One region of the Streptomyces tritici genome, then DNA from elsewhere that is predicted to be linked to it. Evidence: riboswitches for the same ligand, from Rfam matches in the RefSeq annotation. Region 1 holds a riboswitch; each other region holds the start of a gene.
What was found. Region 1 has a riboswitch for S-adenosylmethionine ahead of ACNJ93_RS07870 (aminotransferase class V-fold PLP-dependent enzyme). Riboswitches for the same ligand answer to the same signal wherever they lie in the genome.

Region 1 (5,314 bases):
CGCACACCCTGCTCTCGCCCGTCACCGCGCTGTTCGTGCACGGCAACTGGCTGCACCTGCTGGGCAACATGCTCTTCCTGTCCGTCTTCGGCGCGATGGCGGAGGAGCGGATGGGCCGGCTGGAGTTCCTGCTCTTCTGCCTCGGCTGCGGCTATCTCGCCCTGCTGGCGTACGCGGCCGCGCACGCGACCAGCGAGCAGACCCTGGTGGGGGCGTCGGGGGCGATCTCGGCGGTGCTCGGGGCGTTCCTCTTCCTCTTCCCCCGGGCCCGGGTGACCAGCCTGTTCCCCTTCCTGCTGTTCCTGCCGCTGCGCTTCCCCGCCTGGATCGTGCTGGTCTTCTGGTTCGTGCTGCAGTGGCTCGCGGCCCGCTCCGCCGGGCCGGGGCCGGGGGTGGCGTACCTGGCCCACGTGGTGGGCTTCGCGCTCGGCTTCCTCTACGCCTGGGGCCGCTACGGCTCTGCGGATAAGGTGAGGGTCCCAGCCGCGGCGACCGAGGGAGAACGCCAGCCATGATCACCGCGATCGTGCTCATCAAGACCAGCGTGGACCGCATTCCCGAGATCGCGGAGTCGATCGCCGCGCTGGACAGCGTCAGCGAGGTCTTCTCGGTGACCGGCACCTACGACCTGATCGCCATGGTCCGGGTCGCCCGGCACGACGACCTGGCCGACGTGATCCCCGGCCGCATCAGCAAGATCCCCGGCGTCGAGGCCACGGACACGCACGTCGCGTTCCGCACGTACTCCCAGCACGACCTGGAGGCGGCCTTCGCCATCGGCCTGGAGTCGTAACCGGCCATAACCGGTCGCACGAGGAAGGGGCCCCGCCGCGGAGGCCCCTTCACCCGTACGAGTGGCCGGTCAGCCCGCCGGTAGACCGCGGTCAGCCGCGGTCAGCCGCGGTCCGGGACACAGCGGCCGTCCTCGGTGCGGTACTTCCACTGCGCCCCGTCCCGGACCAGCTCCTTCACGGCCGCCACGAAGCGCTCCACGTGCTCGTCCGGGGTGCCGGCCCCGAAGCTCACCCGGATCGCGTTGAGCGACCTCTCACCCGGCTCCGCCTCCGGCGCGCCGCACTCGCCGACGTCCTGCGGGTCGCTGCCCAGCAGCGTGCGCACCAGCGGGTGGGCGCAGAACAGGCCGTCGCGGACGCCGATGCCGTACTCGGCGGAGAGCGCGGCCGCGAAGTGCGAGCTGTTCCAGCCCTCCACCACGAACGAGATCACCCCGACCCGCGGCGCCTCGTCGCCGAACAGGGAGAGCACCCTCACCTCGGGCACCTCGGCCAGTCCGGCGCGGACGGTGTCGATGAGGTGCTGCTCGCGGGCGACCAGCGTGTCGAAGCCGGCCTCGGTGAGCGCCTTGCAGGCGGCGGCGATGGCGTAGACGCCGATGACGTTCGGCGAACCGGCCTCGTGGCGGGCGGCGGTGGTGTGCCACTCGACGTGCACCCCGCCGTCGGCGCGGCGGGCGACCTTACGGGAGGCGCCGCCTCCGGCGAGGTACGGCTCGGCCGCCTGGAGCCAGTCGGCGCGGCCGGCGAGGACGCCGGAGCCGAAGGGCGCGTACAGCTTGTGCCCGGAGAACGCGACCCAGTCCACGTCCAGTTCGCGCACCGAGACCGGGTGGTGCGGGGCGAGTTGGGCGGCGTCGAGCACGATGCGGGCGCCGTGCGCGTGGGCCGCGGCGGCGAGTTCGCGCACCGGCCACAGCTCGCCGGTCACGTTGGACGCGCCGGTCACGCAGACCAGGGCGGGGCCGTGGGGGTCGCGCTCGGCGAGGGCGCGCTCCAGGGTGTCGACCGCCTGCCGCGGGGTGCGCGGCGCGTTCAGGTACGTGACCTGGGCGTCCTTCCAGGGAAGCAGCGAGGCGTGGTGCTCGGTCTCGAAGACGAACACCTGGCAGTCGGCGGGCAGGACGGCGGCGAGCAGGTTGAGCGAGTCGGTGGTGGAGCGGGTGAAGACCACCTGGTCGCCGTCGCGGCAGTCGAGGAACTCCGCGACGGTGGCCCGGCTGTTCTCGAACAGGTCGGTGGACAGCTGCGAGAGGTACCCGGCGCCGCGGTGCACGCTGCCGTAGTACGGGGCGTAGGCGGCGACGTCGTCCCAGACGCGCTGCAGGGCCGGGGCGCTGGCGGCGTAGTCGAGCGCGGCGTACGCGACCTCTCCGCCGGTGACGAGCGGGACGGTGACGTCACGGCCGAGGACGGGCAGCGGCTCACAGACGGCGGGGGCGGCGACGGTGGAAACGGACATGGCGAACTCCCGTACGAGGCAGGCGAATGCGACGCCTCGACGCGGGCGGACGCGGATGCCGCGTCCCCGCGGAGGCGTGCGAGGAAAGGAAAAAGGGGGGGTGCGGAAGAGGGGCCGGAAGGCCCTATCGCATTCGCTTGCTCACGAGACGCTCCCTCGAGGACCAGGACCCCAGGGTTGGCGCAGGGGTCCGCGCTTGCCGTGAACCTTGCTGTCCACGGCCCGGTCTTCACCCGGGGCACCCCGCCACGGACGGAGGGTTGCCGGACAGCCAGCCGGGGCTTCGAGGCTGTCACTCATGACCTGTCGCTGAACGTATGCCACCGCTCGCGTTCCGCGCAACCCCGTCCGGATGCCGGACGGGGTTGCGCGGGCGCGGCGGGTTCAGGCGTTGCTGGCGGCGATCCAGCGGTCCAGGGCCCGGCGGGCGGCCCCGGAGTCGATGGACTCGGCGGCCTGCTCGATGCCCGCGCGCAGCTGCTCCGCGAGGCTGCCGCCGCCCGGGTGCAGGGCGGTGAGCGCGGCGGCCGAGTTGAGCAGGACGGCGTCCCGGACCGGGCCGGTCTCCCCCGCGAGCAGCCGGCGGGCCACGTCGGCGTTGTACGAGGCGTCCGCGCCGCGCAGCGCCTCGACGGGGACGAGCTCGATGCCGACGTCCCGCGGGTCGAAGGACTCCTCGCGCACGGCTCCGTCGCGCACCACCCACACCTTGGAGGTGGCGGTGGTGGTCAGCTCGTCCAGGCCGTCGTCGCCGCGGAAGACCAGCGCGGACGAGCCGCGCTCGGCCAGCACGCCGGCCATGATCGGGGCCATCCGGGCGTCGGCCACACCGGTGGCCTGGGCCTTCACCCGGGCCGGGTTGGTGAGCGGGCCGAGGAAGTTGAAGGTGGTCCGGATGCCGAGCTCCTTGCGGGCCGCGGCGACGTGCCGCAGCGCCGGGTGGAACTTCACCGCGAAGCAGAAGGTGATCCCGGCCTCCTCGGCGACCTCGGCGACCCGCTGCGGGGTCAGCTCCAGGTTGACGCCGAGCTTCTCCAGGACGTCGGAGGCGCCGGAGGCGGAGGAAGCCGCCCGGTTGCCGTGCTTGACGACCTTGGCACCGGTGCCGGCCACCACGATCGCGGACATGGTGGAGATGTTGACCGTCTTGGCGCCGTCGCCGCCGGTGCCGACGATGTCCACCGAGGGGCCCGGCACGTCGATCAGGTTGGCGTGCGCGTACATGGTGCGCACGAGTCCGGTGATCTCGTCGACCGTCTCGCCCTTGGCGCGCAGCGCGACCGCGAAGCCGGCGATCTGCGCGTCGGTGGCCTCGCCGCGCAGGATGCGGTCCATCGCCCAGGCGGTGTCCTCCGCGCTCTGGTCGCGGCCGCTCAGCAGACCGTCCAGGACGACGGGCCAGGAGCGGCCCGCCGTGGTGGTGCCTCCAGCGGGGGTCACAGCGCTCATGGTCGCTCCTCATCGTCGGAAGGTACGGACCCACCCTATCGATCTCACGGGACGGCAAAGAGCCCCGTCCAGCGAATGGACGGGGCTCTCGCCGTGGCGACCTCAGGTCAGCAGGTCAGGTGATCAGTGGTGGCCGTGGCCGCTCTGGATCTCCTTGTACTCCTCGACGGTGGGCTTCGCGATCTGGTTGCCCTCGCCGTAGTAACTCCGGTTCAGCCTGACCCGGAGCTTCTCCATGCGGCCGATCTTCCGCTCGACGCCGTTCTCGTCGACGGCGGGCGGCAGCTCGGCCGGCGCGTACTGCTCGTGCGCGGTGAGCGTGTGCAGCTCGCCCTGGCTGAGCGGGGTGTGGACCTCGACGAACTCACCGTGCGGCAGGCGCTTGATGATGCCCGACTCGCGGCCGTGGAGCACCTTGTCGTGGTCGCGGCGCTGGAGACCCAGGCAGATCCGCTTGGTCACGATGAAGGCGATGACCGGGCCGACGAAGAACGCGATCCGGACGAACCAGGTGATCGAGTTGATCGACAGGTGGAAGTGCGTCGCCCAGAGGTCGTTGCCGCCACCCACGAGCATGATCATGTACGCGGTGATCCACGCGACGCCGAAGGCGGTGCGGGTCGGCGCGTTGCGCGGACGCTGCGCGATGTGGTGCTCGCGCTTGTCGCCGGTGATCCAGGACTCGATGAACGGGTACACCGCGATGGCCGCGAGGACCAGCGGGAAGATCACCAGCGGGATGAACACGCCCAGGACCAGCGTGTGGCCCGCGAAGTCGATCTCCCAGCCCGGCATGACACGGATCAGACCCTCGGCGAAGCCCATGTACCAGTCGGGCTGGGCGCCGGTGGACACCTGGTCCGGACGGTACGGGCCGAGCGCCCAGATCGGGTTGATCGAGGCGATCGCCGCGATGACCGCGATGACACCGAAGACCAGGAAGAAGAAGCCTCCGGCCTTGGCCATGTACACCGGCAGCAGCGGCATGCCGACGACGTTCTTGTTGGTGCGGCCCGGACCCGCGTAGTGGGTGTGCTTGTGCACGACCACGAGGATCAGGTGCGCGACCACCAGGCCGAGCATGATGCCGGGCAGCAGCAGGACGTGGGCCGAGTAGAACCGGGCCACGAAGTCGCCGCCGGGGAATTCGCCGCCGAACAGGAACATCGACAGGTAGGTGCCGACGATCGGCACCGACAGGATCGCGCCCTGCATGAAGCGGACACCGGTGCCGGAGAGCAGGTCGTCCGGGAGCGAGTAACCGGTGAAGCCGGTGAACATGCCCAGGAAGAACAGCAGGAAGCCGAACAGCCAGTTGATCTCACGCGGCTTGCGGAACGCGCCGGTGAAGAACACGCGCATCATGTGCACGAACATGCCGGCGAGGAAGATCAGCGCCGCCCAGTGGTGGATCTGCCGGATGAGCAGACCACCGCGCACATCGAAGGAGATGTGCATGGTCGAGTTGAACGCCTCGGACATCAGCTGTCCCTGCAGCGGGACGTAGCTGCCGTGGTACTCCACCTCGTTCATCGACGGGTGGAAGAACATCGTCAGGTAGACGCCCGTCAGGATGATGATGATGAAGCTGTAGAGGCAGATCTCGCCC
Region 2 (5,314 bases), 1.4 Mb from region 1:
ACGCTCGAACACTTTGGCTGCATCTTGTCGCGTGCGGGCGCATTCTCATATGCGGCCGGCACGAGCAGCGGAGGGGACTTCCCCAACTCTACCGCGCTCAACCATGCAGAATTGCCCCCTCCGCTTCTCTCGCGGAGGGGGCAATTCGGGTACCGCTGGTAACTCAGCAGCCGCCGGCGACGGCCGGGATGATCGAGACGCCCGCGCCGTCCGGCGTGGCCGTCTCCAGGCCCTGCTCGAAACGGACGTCGTCGTCGTTCACGTAGACGTTGACGAAGCGGCGCAGCTTGCCCTGGTCGTCCAGGACGCGGGCGGCGATGCCGGTGTGGTTCTTCTCCAGGTCCGCGATGACCTCGGCGAGGGTCGCGCCCTCCGCCTGGACCTCGGACTGCCCGCCGGTGTAGGTGCGGAGGATGGTGGGGATGCGGACGTTGACGCTCATGCTGCGGTTACTCCCTTTCAGTCGCAGTCGGCTCAGTTCGCCAGGCCGGCGTCGCGGAACGCGTCCAGGCTCGGGCGGATGACGGCGGTCGCCTGAGAGGTGTCGGCCACCGCGTCGAGGGTCTTGAGCCCGTCGCCGGTGTTGAGGACGACCGTGGTGAGGCTCGGGTCGAGCAGACCGTTCTCGACGAGCTTCTTCGTCACGCCGACGGTCACGCCGCCCGCGGTCTCGGCGAAGATGCCCTCGGTGCGGGCGAGCAGCTTGATCGCGTCCACCACCTGCTCGTCGTTCACGTCCTCCACGGCGCCGCCGGTGCGGCGGGCGATGTCGAGGACGTACGGGCCGTCGGCCGGGTTGCCGATGGCGAGCGACTTGGCGATGGTGTTCGGCTTCTGCGGGCGGACCACGTCGTGGCCGGCCTTGAAGGCGGCCGAGACCGGGGAGCAGCCCTCGGCCTGGGCGCCGAAGATCTTGTACGGCCTGTCCTCGACGAGGCCGAGCTTGATGAGCTCCTGCAGACCCTTGTCGATCTTGGTGAGCTGGGAGCCGGAGGCGATCGGGATCACGAGCTGGTCGGGCAGCCGCCAGCCGAGCTGCTCGCAGATCTCGTAGGCCAGCGTCTTGGAGCCCTCGGCGTAGTACGGCCGCAGGTTGACGTTGACGAAGCCCCAGCCCTCGCCCAGCGGGTCGCCGATGAGCTCGGAGCAGAAGCGGTTGACGTCGTCGTACGTGCCCTCGATGCCGACGAGGTCGCCGCCGTAGACGGCGGCCATGACGACCTTGCCCTGCTCCAGGTCGTGCGGGATGAACACGCAGGAGCGGAAGCCGGCGCGGGCGGCCGCGGCGCCGACGGCGCCGGCCAGGTTGCCGGTGGAGGAGCAGGACAGGGTGGTGAAGCCGAAGGCGCGGGCGGCCTCGATGGCCTGGGCGACGACGCGGTCCTTGAAGGAGTGGGTCGGGTTTCCGGAGTCGTCCTTGACGAACAGCTTGCCCGGCTCGACGCCCAGCGCGCGGGCGAGGTTGTCCGCCTGGACGAGCTTGGTCCAGCCGGGGTTCAGGTTGGGCTTCTGGGTGACGTCGGCCGGGACGGGCAGCAGCGGGGCGTAGCGCCAGATGTTGGCGGGTCCGGCCTCGATCTGCTTGCGCAGCGCCTCGGGGTCGCCGGCGGGGAGTTCGTACGCGACTTCCAGCGGGCCGAAACACAGCTCGCAGGCGAAGATCGGGCCGAGCGCGAAACGCTCGCCGCACTCGCGACAGGAGAGGCCGGTGGCGGGGCCGAGATCGACCGCGTTCGTGGTGGGTGCAACCGTCTGTACAGCCATGGAGGCGAGGCCCTTTCTCCTCATCTTCCTCATGGCGCATTTCGCCATGAGACGGATTTGGCACCTTCCCTAGCCGGGAGCCTCGCGGCCGCGCGCTGCGCGGACTGGAGACCGGCTGGAGGGTTGCCGGGGCTTCAACGGGCCGTGTCCCTCTGCCCCTCTGGATGAGCGGTATTCGATTGTGAGTCGCGGTCGGGACCCCGACATGCATCGGGCCTCCGCGTTGTTCAAGACTGTAACCGAAGGCGTGGGCGGTTGAGACAGCCGTCCGAAGCGCGAGATGGATCACACACCGCAACTGGGGAGTAACGGACGTGCTGGAAGAAGTGGAGCGCTGGCTCGGGCGGCGCTCCTGGTCGGTGGCCGATCGTCCCCTCGACCAGATCCTCGCCGCCAAGCGCGCGACGACGGTGAGCGTCGTGCTGCCCGCGCTCGACGAGGAGGCGACCGTCGGCGACATCGTCTCCGTGATCCGGCGCGAACTGATGTCGGAGGCGGTCCCGCTCGTCGACGAGCTGGTGGTGGTGGACTCCGGGTCCACGGACCGGACGGCGGAGGTGGCGGCGGCGGCCGGCGCGCGGGTGGTGGCGCGGGACGCGATCCTGCCGGGGATCCCGGCCGTGCCGGGCAAGGGCGAGGTGCTGTGGCGCTCGCTGATGGCGACCGGCGGGGACATCGTCTGCTTCGTGGACGCGGACCTGCGGGACTTCTCCGCGGACTTCGTCTCGGGGATCGTGGGCCCGCTGCTGACGGACCCGGACGTGGAGTTCGTCAAGGCCATGTACGACCGGCCCCTGGGGGACGCCCCGGGGCAGGGCGGCCGGGTGACGGAGCTGGTGGCGCGGCCGCTGCTGAACCTGCACTGGCCGCAGCTGGCGGGCTTCGTGCAGCCGCTGGGCGGCGAGTACGCGGCGCGGCGCTCGCTGCTGGAGCGGCTGCCGTTCCCGGTGGGGTACGGGGTGGAGCTGGGGCTCCTTGTGGACGCGCTGCACACGGTGGGCCTGGACGCCCTGGCGCAGGTGGACGTGGGGGTGCGCAAGCACCGCCACCAGGGCGGTCAGGCGCTGGGCCGGATGGCGGCGGCGATCTACCGGACGGCGCAGGTGCGGCTGTCGCGGGGGCATCTGGTGCGGCCGGTGCTGACGCAGTTCGAGCGGGGCGCGGCGGGCGAGCCGGGGTTCGTGCCGCGGACGTACCCGGTGGACACCGAGGAGCGGCCGCCGATGACGGAGATCGCGGAGTACGCGCACAGGCGGGTCGCGTAGCCGGGACGGGCGTGGCGCAGCCGAGGCGCCTTGCGGAGCCGTGACGGGCGTGGCGCAGCCGAAAGGCGCGGAAAGGGATGACTAGATTCCCTTTTCATGCGATTTGCACAGATGATGCACGAGGCGCGGCTGCTGCACGAAGGGACCCTGCTCGGCGCGGCCGGGCACGCCGGGGAGCGTCTGTGGCTGCTGGGCGGGCTGATGCTGGCGCTGGGCGCGACGGGCGTGGTGGCGCGGGCGGCGCTCCGGGCGCGCCGGGACCGCTGACCGGTTGTCGCCACCGTGTCCGGGCGTACGTTTGAGCGGATACGGGACGGGCTAGGTTCGCCCCATGGCCAGTGTTCTCGTCGCTTCCAACCGCGGTCCCGTCAGCTACGTGCGCCGGGACGACGGCACGCTCGACGCCCGGCGGGGCGGCGGCGGGCTGGTGTCCGGCCTGAGCGCGATCTCGGCGGAGGACAGCCTGTGGGTCTGCGCGGCCCTGGGCGAGGGCGACCGGGAGGCGGTGCGGCAGGGCGTCGGCGAGCCGGGCGTCCGGATGCTGGACATCGATCCCGCGGTGTACGCGGACGCGTACAACGGGATCGCGAACTCGGTGCTGTGGTTCCTCCACCACCACCTGTACGACGTGCCGCGCGAGCCCGTCTTCGACGCGGAGTTCCGGCTGCGCTGGGAGGCGTACCGGGCGTACAACCGCGCGTTCGCGGAGGCGCTGGCCGAGGCGGCCGACGAGGGCGCCTGCGTGCTCGTGCAGGACTACCACCTGGCGCTGGTGCCGGGGCAGCTGCGGGAGCTCCGGCCCGACCTGCGGATCGGCCACTTCACGCACACGCCCTGGGCCTCGACGGACTACCTGCGGATGCTGCCGCAGGACGTCCGCGAGGAGCTGGTGTGGGGGATGCTCGGCGCGGACGAGCTGTGGTTCCACACGTGGAGCTGGGCGTTCGCGTTCATGAACGGCGCGCACATCGACAGCGCGGTCGGGGCCGCCCAGCCGCTCTCGCCCACCGGCACCCCCTGGCGCGGGGTGGACCACATGCACTGGGGCGGCCCGAAGCGGACCACCCGCGTGCGGACCTTCCCCCTCGGGGTAGACGCCGAGGACCTGCGGGCGCTGGCGTACCGGCCGGAGGTGGACGAGCGGCTGGCCCGGCTGCGCGAGGAGGTCGGCCCGGGGCGGAGGACGATCGCCCGGGTCGACCGGACGGAGCTTTCCAAGAACATCCTGCGCGGCCTGCTCGCCTACCGGGAGCTGCTGACCGCCCGCCCCGAGTGGCGGGGCCGGGTGGTGCACCTGGCCTCGGCGTACCCGTCCCGGCAGGACCTGGAGGCGTACCGCTCGTACACGGCGGCGGTCCGGGAGCTGGCGGACCGGATCAACGAGGAGTTCGGCACGGCGGACTGGCAGCCGGTGCTGGTCTCCGTCCAGGACGACTTCACGCGCTCGCTCGCGGTGTACCGGATGGCCGACGTGGCGCTGGTGAACCCGGTGCGGGACGGCATGAACCTGGTGGCGAAGGAGATACCGGTGGTCTCCGAGGCGGGCTGCGCGCTGGTCCTGTCGGAGGGCGCGGGCGCGTACGAGGAGCTGCGCGAGGACGCGCTGACGGTGAACCCGTACGACGTGAGCGCGACGGCGCAGGCGCTGCACGAGGCCCTGTCGATGCCGGCCGCCGAGCGGGCCGAGCGCACGGAGCGCCTCGCCGCCGCGGCGACCGCGCTGCCGCCGCAGCGCTGGTTCCTGGAGCAGCTGGCGGCGCTGCGGGAGGACCCGGACGGGGAGTAGCGGCCCGCGCCGGGCGGCGGTCGGGCCCGCGGAGCGGAAGCGGAGCGGTTGGCGCCGCGGGGCCGTGCGGCCCCGCGGCGTCCGGCATTCGGGGTGGGCGCACCGCGTAGCGGAAGATGTCGCTGCCGACCTCTCCTCTTCCGCGCCCCTTCCGTGCCAGACTCTGCCGCGATCGTTCCCCCAGGCGATCCGACACCCCCCGAACCGCGCGAACCATGCGACCACGCATGCGAAGGGATCGCAGACGTGAAGAGACTTGTCGTGGGCATGACCCTAGGGTCGGCGCTCACCGCACTCCTCGCCGCGGGCCTCACCCCGGCCGCCGCGCAGGAGGCCCGGGACACCCCGTCGGGAGCACCGGGCGCCACCGCCCACCGGCCCGACAACCGTCCCGGACCGCTCACCGAGCAGCGCACCGAGATGCGCGAGCAGGCGATCGACAAGGTCGCCAAGGGCAAGGCGAGGGCGAACGCCAAGGGCGTCGTCGAACTCGCACCCG
Region 3 (5,314 bases), 4.7 Mb from region 1:
TCGGTCCACGGCTCGACGGCGTAGTGCCGCCGCAGGCCGTAGCGCGGCACGTGTCGCCGGGTGGCCGGCCGCACGGTCAGGCCCAGGGTGCGCCGGATGGGCGAGTGCAGTCCGTCGGCCGCCACGAGGTAGCGGGCGGTGATCCCGTCCGCGGTCACGTACCCGTCGGAGGGGGTCACCCGTCGGATGCGGTGCGGGATGACCGGGACACCGAGCTGGGCGGCCCGGGCGGCGAGTGCCTGGTGCAGCGTGGTCCGGCGGACGCCGAGACCGGATCCCGTGCGGAAGCGGGCTTCGGCGCGCCGGTCGCCGGCGGCGTCGACGTAGCGGATGCCCCGGAGGTGCGCGCCCGGCACCTGCACGCCGAGGGAGCTCAGGGCGCGTACCGCCGTCGGCATCAGTCCCTCGCCGCAGGCCTTGTCGATCGGCGCGGGCCGGGGCTCGGCGACGACGACGTCGAAGCCCCGCCGTGCTCCGTGGATCGCGGTGGCCAGGCCCGCCGGGCCGCCGCCGACGACGAGGATGTCGATCACGACACGGCACCGGTGGGCGGCAGCGCGCGTGAAGGCGCCAGGGCCGAGTTCTCGCAGCGGATGCGGACGGTGATCAGCGCCGCGTTGAGGAGGGAGAAGGCCAGGGCGGTCAGCCAGGCGGTGTGGACGAGCGGCAGGGCGGCGCCCTCGACGACGACCGCGACGTAGTTGGGGTGCCGGAGGTGGCGGTACGGGCCCGAGGCGACGAGAGGAAGGTCCGGGACGATCAGCACCCGCGTGTGCCAACGGGGCCCGAGCGTGCCGATGCACCACCAGCGCAGCGCCTGGGCGGCCAGCACGAGGGCGAGGGCGACCCAGCCGAGCAGCGGCACGAAGGGCCGGTCGGCCGCCCAGGGTTCGACGAGGCAGCCGAGGAGCAGTGCGGTGTGCAGGACGACCATGACCGGGTAGTGCCCCGCACCGTACTCGCGGGCGCCCCGGGCGCGGCTCCAGGCGCCGTTGCGGCGCGCCACGGCGAGTTCCGCGAAGCGTTCGGCGGCGACCAGCAGGACCAGCACGGTGTACGACGTCTCGGTCAGGGTCACGGCAGCCTCACCAGGCCAGGAGGACGAGTTCGGACGAGAAGCCCGGCCCGAAGGCGATCATCAGGCCGATCGTTCCGGGTGGCGGCCCGTCGGCCTGCGTGGCCTGCAGGATCTGCAGCACCGACGCGGACGACAGGTTGCCGTGGCCGGCCAGGGCGCGGCGGCTCGCCGCGAGCGCCGCGTCCGGCAGGCCGAGTCCGTCGGCGAGCGCGTCCAGGATCTTCGGGCCGCCGGGGTGGCAGATCCACGCCGTGACGTCCGCGGGCTTGAGGTCGTGCTCGGCGAGGAAGGACTCGACCTCCTCCGTCACGTGCAGCCTGACGAGCTCGGGGAGTTCCGGGCCGAGGACCATGCGGAAGCCCCAGTCGCCGACGTCCCAGCCCAACAGGTGCTCCGTCCCCGGGTACAGGCGGCTGCGCGTCGCCGCGACCGTCGGCCCGGGAGGACCGGACGCGGGGTGGGACGCGGGGTGGGACGCGCCCGGTTCCGTACGGGGCCGGTCACCGCCGACGGCCACGAGTGCGGCGGCCCCGTCGCCGAACAGGCCGCCCGCCACCAGGTTCGCCGTCGACAGATCGGCTCGCTGCAGGGTGAGCGAACACAGCTCGGTGGACAACAGCAGCGCGGTGCCGCCGGGCCGGCCGTCGAGGAAGTCGTGCACCCGGGCCAGGCCGGCCGCGCCCGCCGAGCAGCCGAGCCCGAACAGCGGCACGCGCCTGACATCCGGGCGCAGACCGATCCGTTCGGCCAGACGCGCCTCCAGGGAGGGGGTCGCGATGCCGGTCACGGTCGTCGAGACGACCAGGTCGACGTCTTCCGCGCGCACGCCGGCATCGCGGAGCGCCCGCTCGACGGCTTCGGCGCCCAGCGCGGTGGCCCGTTCGACGAACAGGCGGTTGGTCTCGCCGAAGGTGCCGAGAGCGCGGTAGCGGTCGAGGGGCAGCGCGAGATGACGGCTCTCCACGCCGGCCGCCGCATGCAGCCGGCGCACGAGATCCCTGCCGGATCCCGGCGGCAGACCGGAGACGAGGTCTTCGGTGATCTCGTGCTGCATGTGGCGGTGCGGCGGGAAAGCCGTGCTCACCGCGAGGACGCGGGTCATTGCTCCAACATAGGGACGGTAGGACGCCGACGCCCTCAACCCGGCGGTCGTGGGCGCGCCGTCGCCTAGCGTGGTGCGGTGCGCCCCACCACGGACAAGGGAACTCCCCGCCTCGCCGCTCCGGCCGCCGTTCCGGGTTCGGAGCAACGCCGAACTGTCGTCGGCCTGCTGAAGGCAAGTCACCCCGTGCCGGCGGCGGCGGTGACGGTCCTCGCCGCGCTGCTGGCCGTCGCGTCCGGCCTCGGCGCGGCCTCGGCGGCCGAGGCGGTGGCGGCGGTCGCAGCCGGTCAGCTGTCGATCGGCTGGTGCAACGACCTTCTGGACCGGCGGCGCGACCGGGCCGCGGGCCGCCGTGACAAGCCGCTGGCCACGGGCGCCGCGCGGCCGGGCGCGGTGGAAGCGGCGGCCGTCGTCGCGCTGCTGCTCTGCGTGCCGCTGTCGCTCGGTTGCGGGCTCCTGGCCGGCGTGGTGCACCTCGTCTGCGTCGCCTCAGGCTGGACGTACAACCTGTGGCTCAAGCGGACGGTCCTCTCCTGGCTGCCGTACGCGGTCGCCTTCGGGCTGCTGCCCGCGTTCCTGACACTGGCGCTCCCCGGCCGCCCGTGGCCACCCCTGTGGCTGACCGCCGCGGCGGCGCTGCTGGGGACCAGCGCCCACTTCGCCAACGTCCTGCCGGACCTGGACGACGACCTCGCGGGCGGGGTGCGCGGGCTCCCGCAGAGAGTGGGTCGGCGCGGGTCCGTGGCGTCGGCCGCGGTCCTGGCCCTCGCCGCCTCCGTGGTGCTGACGGCCGGCCCGGCGGGGCCGGTGTCCCCGGCGGGAATGGGCCTGACGGGAGTGACCTCCGCGCTCTGCCTCGTGGCGGTGGCCGGACCGTCCGCGTGGGTGCGCGGGCGCGTGCCCTTCGTCGCCATCATGGTCATGGCGGGCCTCGACGCCACGCTTCTGGTACTGGCCGGAGGCGCGCCGACCGGCGGTCAGGTCTGGCCCTGACCGAAGCCGACGCCGCCGGGTCCTGTCCCCGCGCGGCTCGCTCGCGTACTGCTGCACCTCGTCACAGGCCCGCCCCGGCGTCCGAACGGATTCGGTTCCGCCGCCGGCGGCGTCGCGGGCCGCCTGACCTGCCGCTCGCGGAGCCGGGCAGCCGTTGGCAGGGAGCGCCCGGAGTCTTGTATGGTTCCTCGCGAATCATCCAGAGGGGTGGAGGGACCGGCCCTACGAAGCCCCGGCAACTCCCCGTTCGACCCGGCGCTCCATGTTCGCGCCGCGCCGTCGGGATCAGTGCCAACTCCGGCCCGCGCCAACGTGGCGCGGGAAAAGATGAGGAGACACGGTGCTCTCTGTGCTGACCTTCGCCCCGCTTCTGTCTGCCCCGGGCTTTCCGCGTACCCGCGTATCCGTCTCGTGATCACCGCGGCGCATCGGCCGACCGCTTCGGCCCTTCCCCACTGATCTTCCCTGCCCTCCGCCTGGGCGCGGTTCCCGCGACGCATGCCTCGCATGCCTCGCACGCCTCGCATGCCTCGCGGGTCGAGACTGGAGCACCTCTTCTCATGGATATATCGGATATTTCTAGCGGTGTCGGCGTCCTCGACAAGACCGCAGTGATCCTGGGCGCGCTGGCGTCAGGGCCCGCCACACTGGCGGGGTTGGTCACCGCCACGGGACTGGCCCGGCCCACAGCCCACCGGCTCGCCACCGCCCTCGAACGCCACCGCCTCGTCGCCAGGGACCTGCAGGGCCGCTTCGTCCTCGGCCCCCGGCTCGCCGAACTCGCGACCGCGGCGGGCGAGGACCGCCTGCTGGCCGCGGCGGGCCCGGTACTCACCGCCCTGCGTGACACCACCGGCGAAAGCGCGCAGCTGTACCGCCGGCAGGGGGAGATGCGCGTCTGCGTCGCCGCCGCCGAACGCGCCTCGGGCCTGCGTGACATCGTGCCCGTCGGTTCCGCACTCCCCATGAAGGCCGGCTCCGCCGCCCAGGTCCTGCTGGCCTGGGAGGAACCCGAGCGCTACCACCACGGTCTGCAGGGGGCCCGCTTCACCGCCACCACCCTCAGCGGCGTACGACGCCGGGGCTGGGCCCAGTCGACCGGCGAACGCGAACCCGGCATGGCGTCCGTCTCGGCGCCGGTGCGCGACGCGGCCCATCGCGTCGTGGCCGCCCTCACGGTCACAGGCCCGATCCAACGCCTCACCCGCAACCCCGGCACGCTGCTCGCCCAGGTCGCCGTCGACGCGGCCGAACGCCTCACCGAAGCCATCCGCCACCCCTGACACCGGCAACGCCACCAAGCCCTGCGCCCTCCCCCGGCTCAGGCCCGGCACGCGGTGCACCCACGCACGCACCTGGCCTCCGCATCCCGTGCGCCGACGATGTTGGATGGCTCCATGGGGAAACGACCGCAGGCCAAGAAGAAGCGGACTCCCTTCGGCATGCCGAAGGCCGTCGTCCTGCTGGCGACGCCGGAGGGCTGGCGCCACACGGTCCTCACCGCCGAAGGCGGAATGCTCTGCGGGCGGCTTCCCGACGCGCCGATCGACGCCGACCCCGCCGAGGCGCGGGGCCGCGCGGAAGCCATGGTCGTAGGACTCGCGCGCGACTTCCACGAAGTCGACGTCGAAGTGGTCTGGGATTCGCCCCAGGAACCCTCGTCCTGGACCGGTCACGTCACCCCCCACCGAACGCCGGGGACTGCCTGAAGCATGGCGTCGCCGAGTCCTCTTCCTGGAATTCGCCATCAGGCGTCAGGCGTCAGGATGGAGTGTTGCCGCCGCCGCGAGGGTGAGTTCGAGGGCGAAGGGGTAGCCGCTGTGCCGCATTTCGGCGGCGAGCAGCGGGTACGTGGCCGCGATGTTCGGGTGGGTCCGGGCGGGCAGGCGGCCGTACGCGGCGTGCCAGACTTCGGCGTCCGCCTCCGCCGCCGCCTCGGGCAGGGCCGCGGCCGCGGCGTCCTGGGCGGCGAAGGCCAGGGCCTGGTCGACGAAGGCATGGTAGATCCGTACGGCCAGGGCGTCGGGGAAGCCGCCGTCGCGCAGGATGCCGAGGATCGTCTCGACGGCCCGTGTCTCGTGCGGGCGGCCGGTGGTGCGGTGCGCGGCCAGCAGGGCGGCCTGCGGCTGGGCCAGGTACGC

Region 2: linked by a shared signal. The riboswitch ahead of thrC (threonine synthase) and the one ahead of ACNJ93_RS07870 (aminotransferase class V-fold PLP-dependent enzyme) in region 1 are both predicted to bind S-adenosylmethionine.
Region 3: linked by a shared signal. The riboswitch ahead of ACNJ93_RS29400 (IclR family transcriptional regulator) and the one ahead of ACNJ93_RS07870 (aminotransferase class V-fold PLP-dependent enzyme) in region 1 are both predicted to bind S-adenosylmethionine.

What each region holds. Positions count from the first base shown of each region.
Region 1 covers NZ_CP183183.1:1,690,181-1,695,494, forward strand. Annotated here, with positions in the region: gene ACNJ93_RS07860 (rhomboid family intramembrane serine protease) at 1-515, shown strand, start outside; gene ACNJ93_RS07865 (Lrp/AsnC family transcriptional regulator) at 512-793, shown strand; gene ACNJ93_RS07870 (aminotransferase class V-fold PLP-dependent enzyme) at 895-2,256, opposite strand; SAM riboswitch class IV at 2,444-2,560, opposite strand; gene trpD (anthranilate phosphoribosyltransferase) at 2,641-3,705, opposite strand; gene ACNJ93_RS07880 (cytochrome b) at 3,829-5,314, opposite strand, start outside.
Region 2 covers NZ_CP183183.1:3,098,125-3,103,438, forward strand. Annotated here, with positions in the region: gene ACNJ93_RS14145 (MoaD/ThiS family protein) at 164-442, opposite strand; gene thrC (threonine synthase) at 475-1,797, opposite strand; SAM riboswitch class I at 1,782-1,935, opposite strand; gene ACNJ93_RS14155 (glucosyl-3-phosphoglycerate synthase) at 2,079-3,029, shown strand; gene ACNJ93_RS14160 (hypothetical protein) at 3,126-3,296, shown strand; gene ACNJ93_RS14165 (alpha,alpha-trehalose-phosphate synthase (UDP-forming)) at 3,361-4,815, shown strand; gene ACNJ93_RS14170 (immune inhibitor A domain-containing protein) at 5,083-5,314, shown strand, end outside.
Region 3 covers NZ_CP183183.1:6,408,997-6,414,310, reverse strand. Annotated here, with positions in the region: gene ACNJ93_RS29420 (NAD(P)/FAD-dependent oxidoreductase) at 1-533, opposite strand, end outside; gene ACNJ93_RS29415 (isoprenylcysteine carboxyl methyltransferase family protein) at 530-1,078, opposite strand; gene ACNJ93_RS29410 (type III polyketide synthase) at 1,086-2,180, opposite strand; gene ACNJ93_RS29405 (UbiA family prenyltransferase) at 2,259-3,173, shown strand; SAM riboswitch class I at 3,366-3,507, shown strand; gene ACNJ93_RS29400 (IclR family transcriptional regulator) at 3,734-4,456, shown strand; gene ACNJ93_RS29395 (hypothetical protein) at 4,571-4,882, shown strand; gene ACNJ93_RS29390 (helix-turn-helix domain-containing protein) at 4,928-5,314, opposite strand, start outside.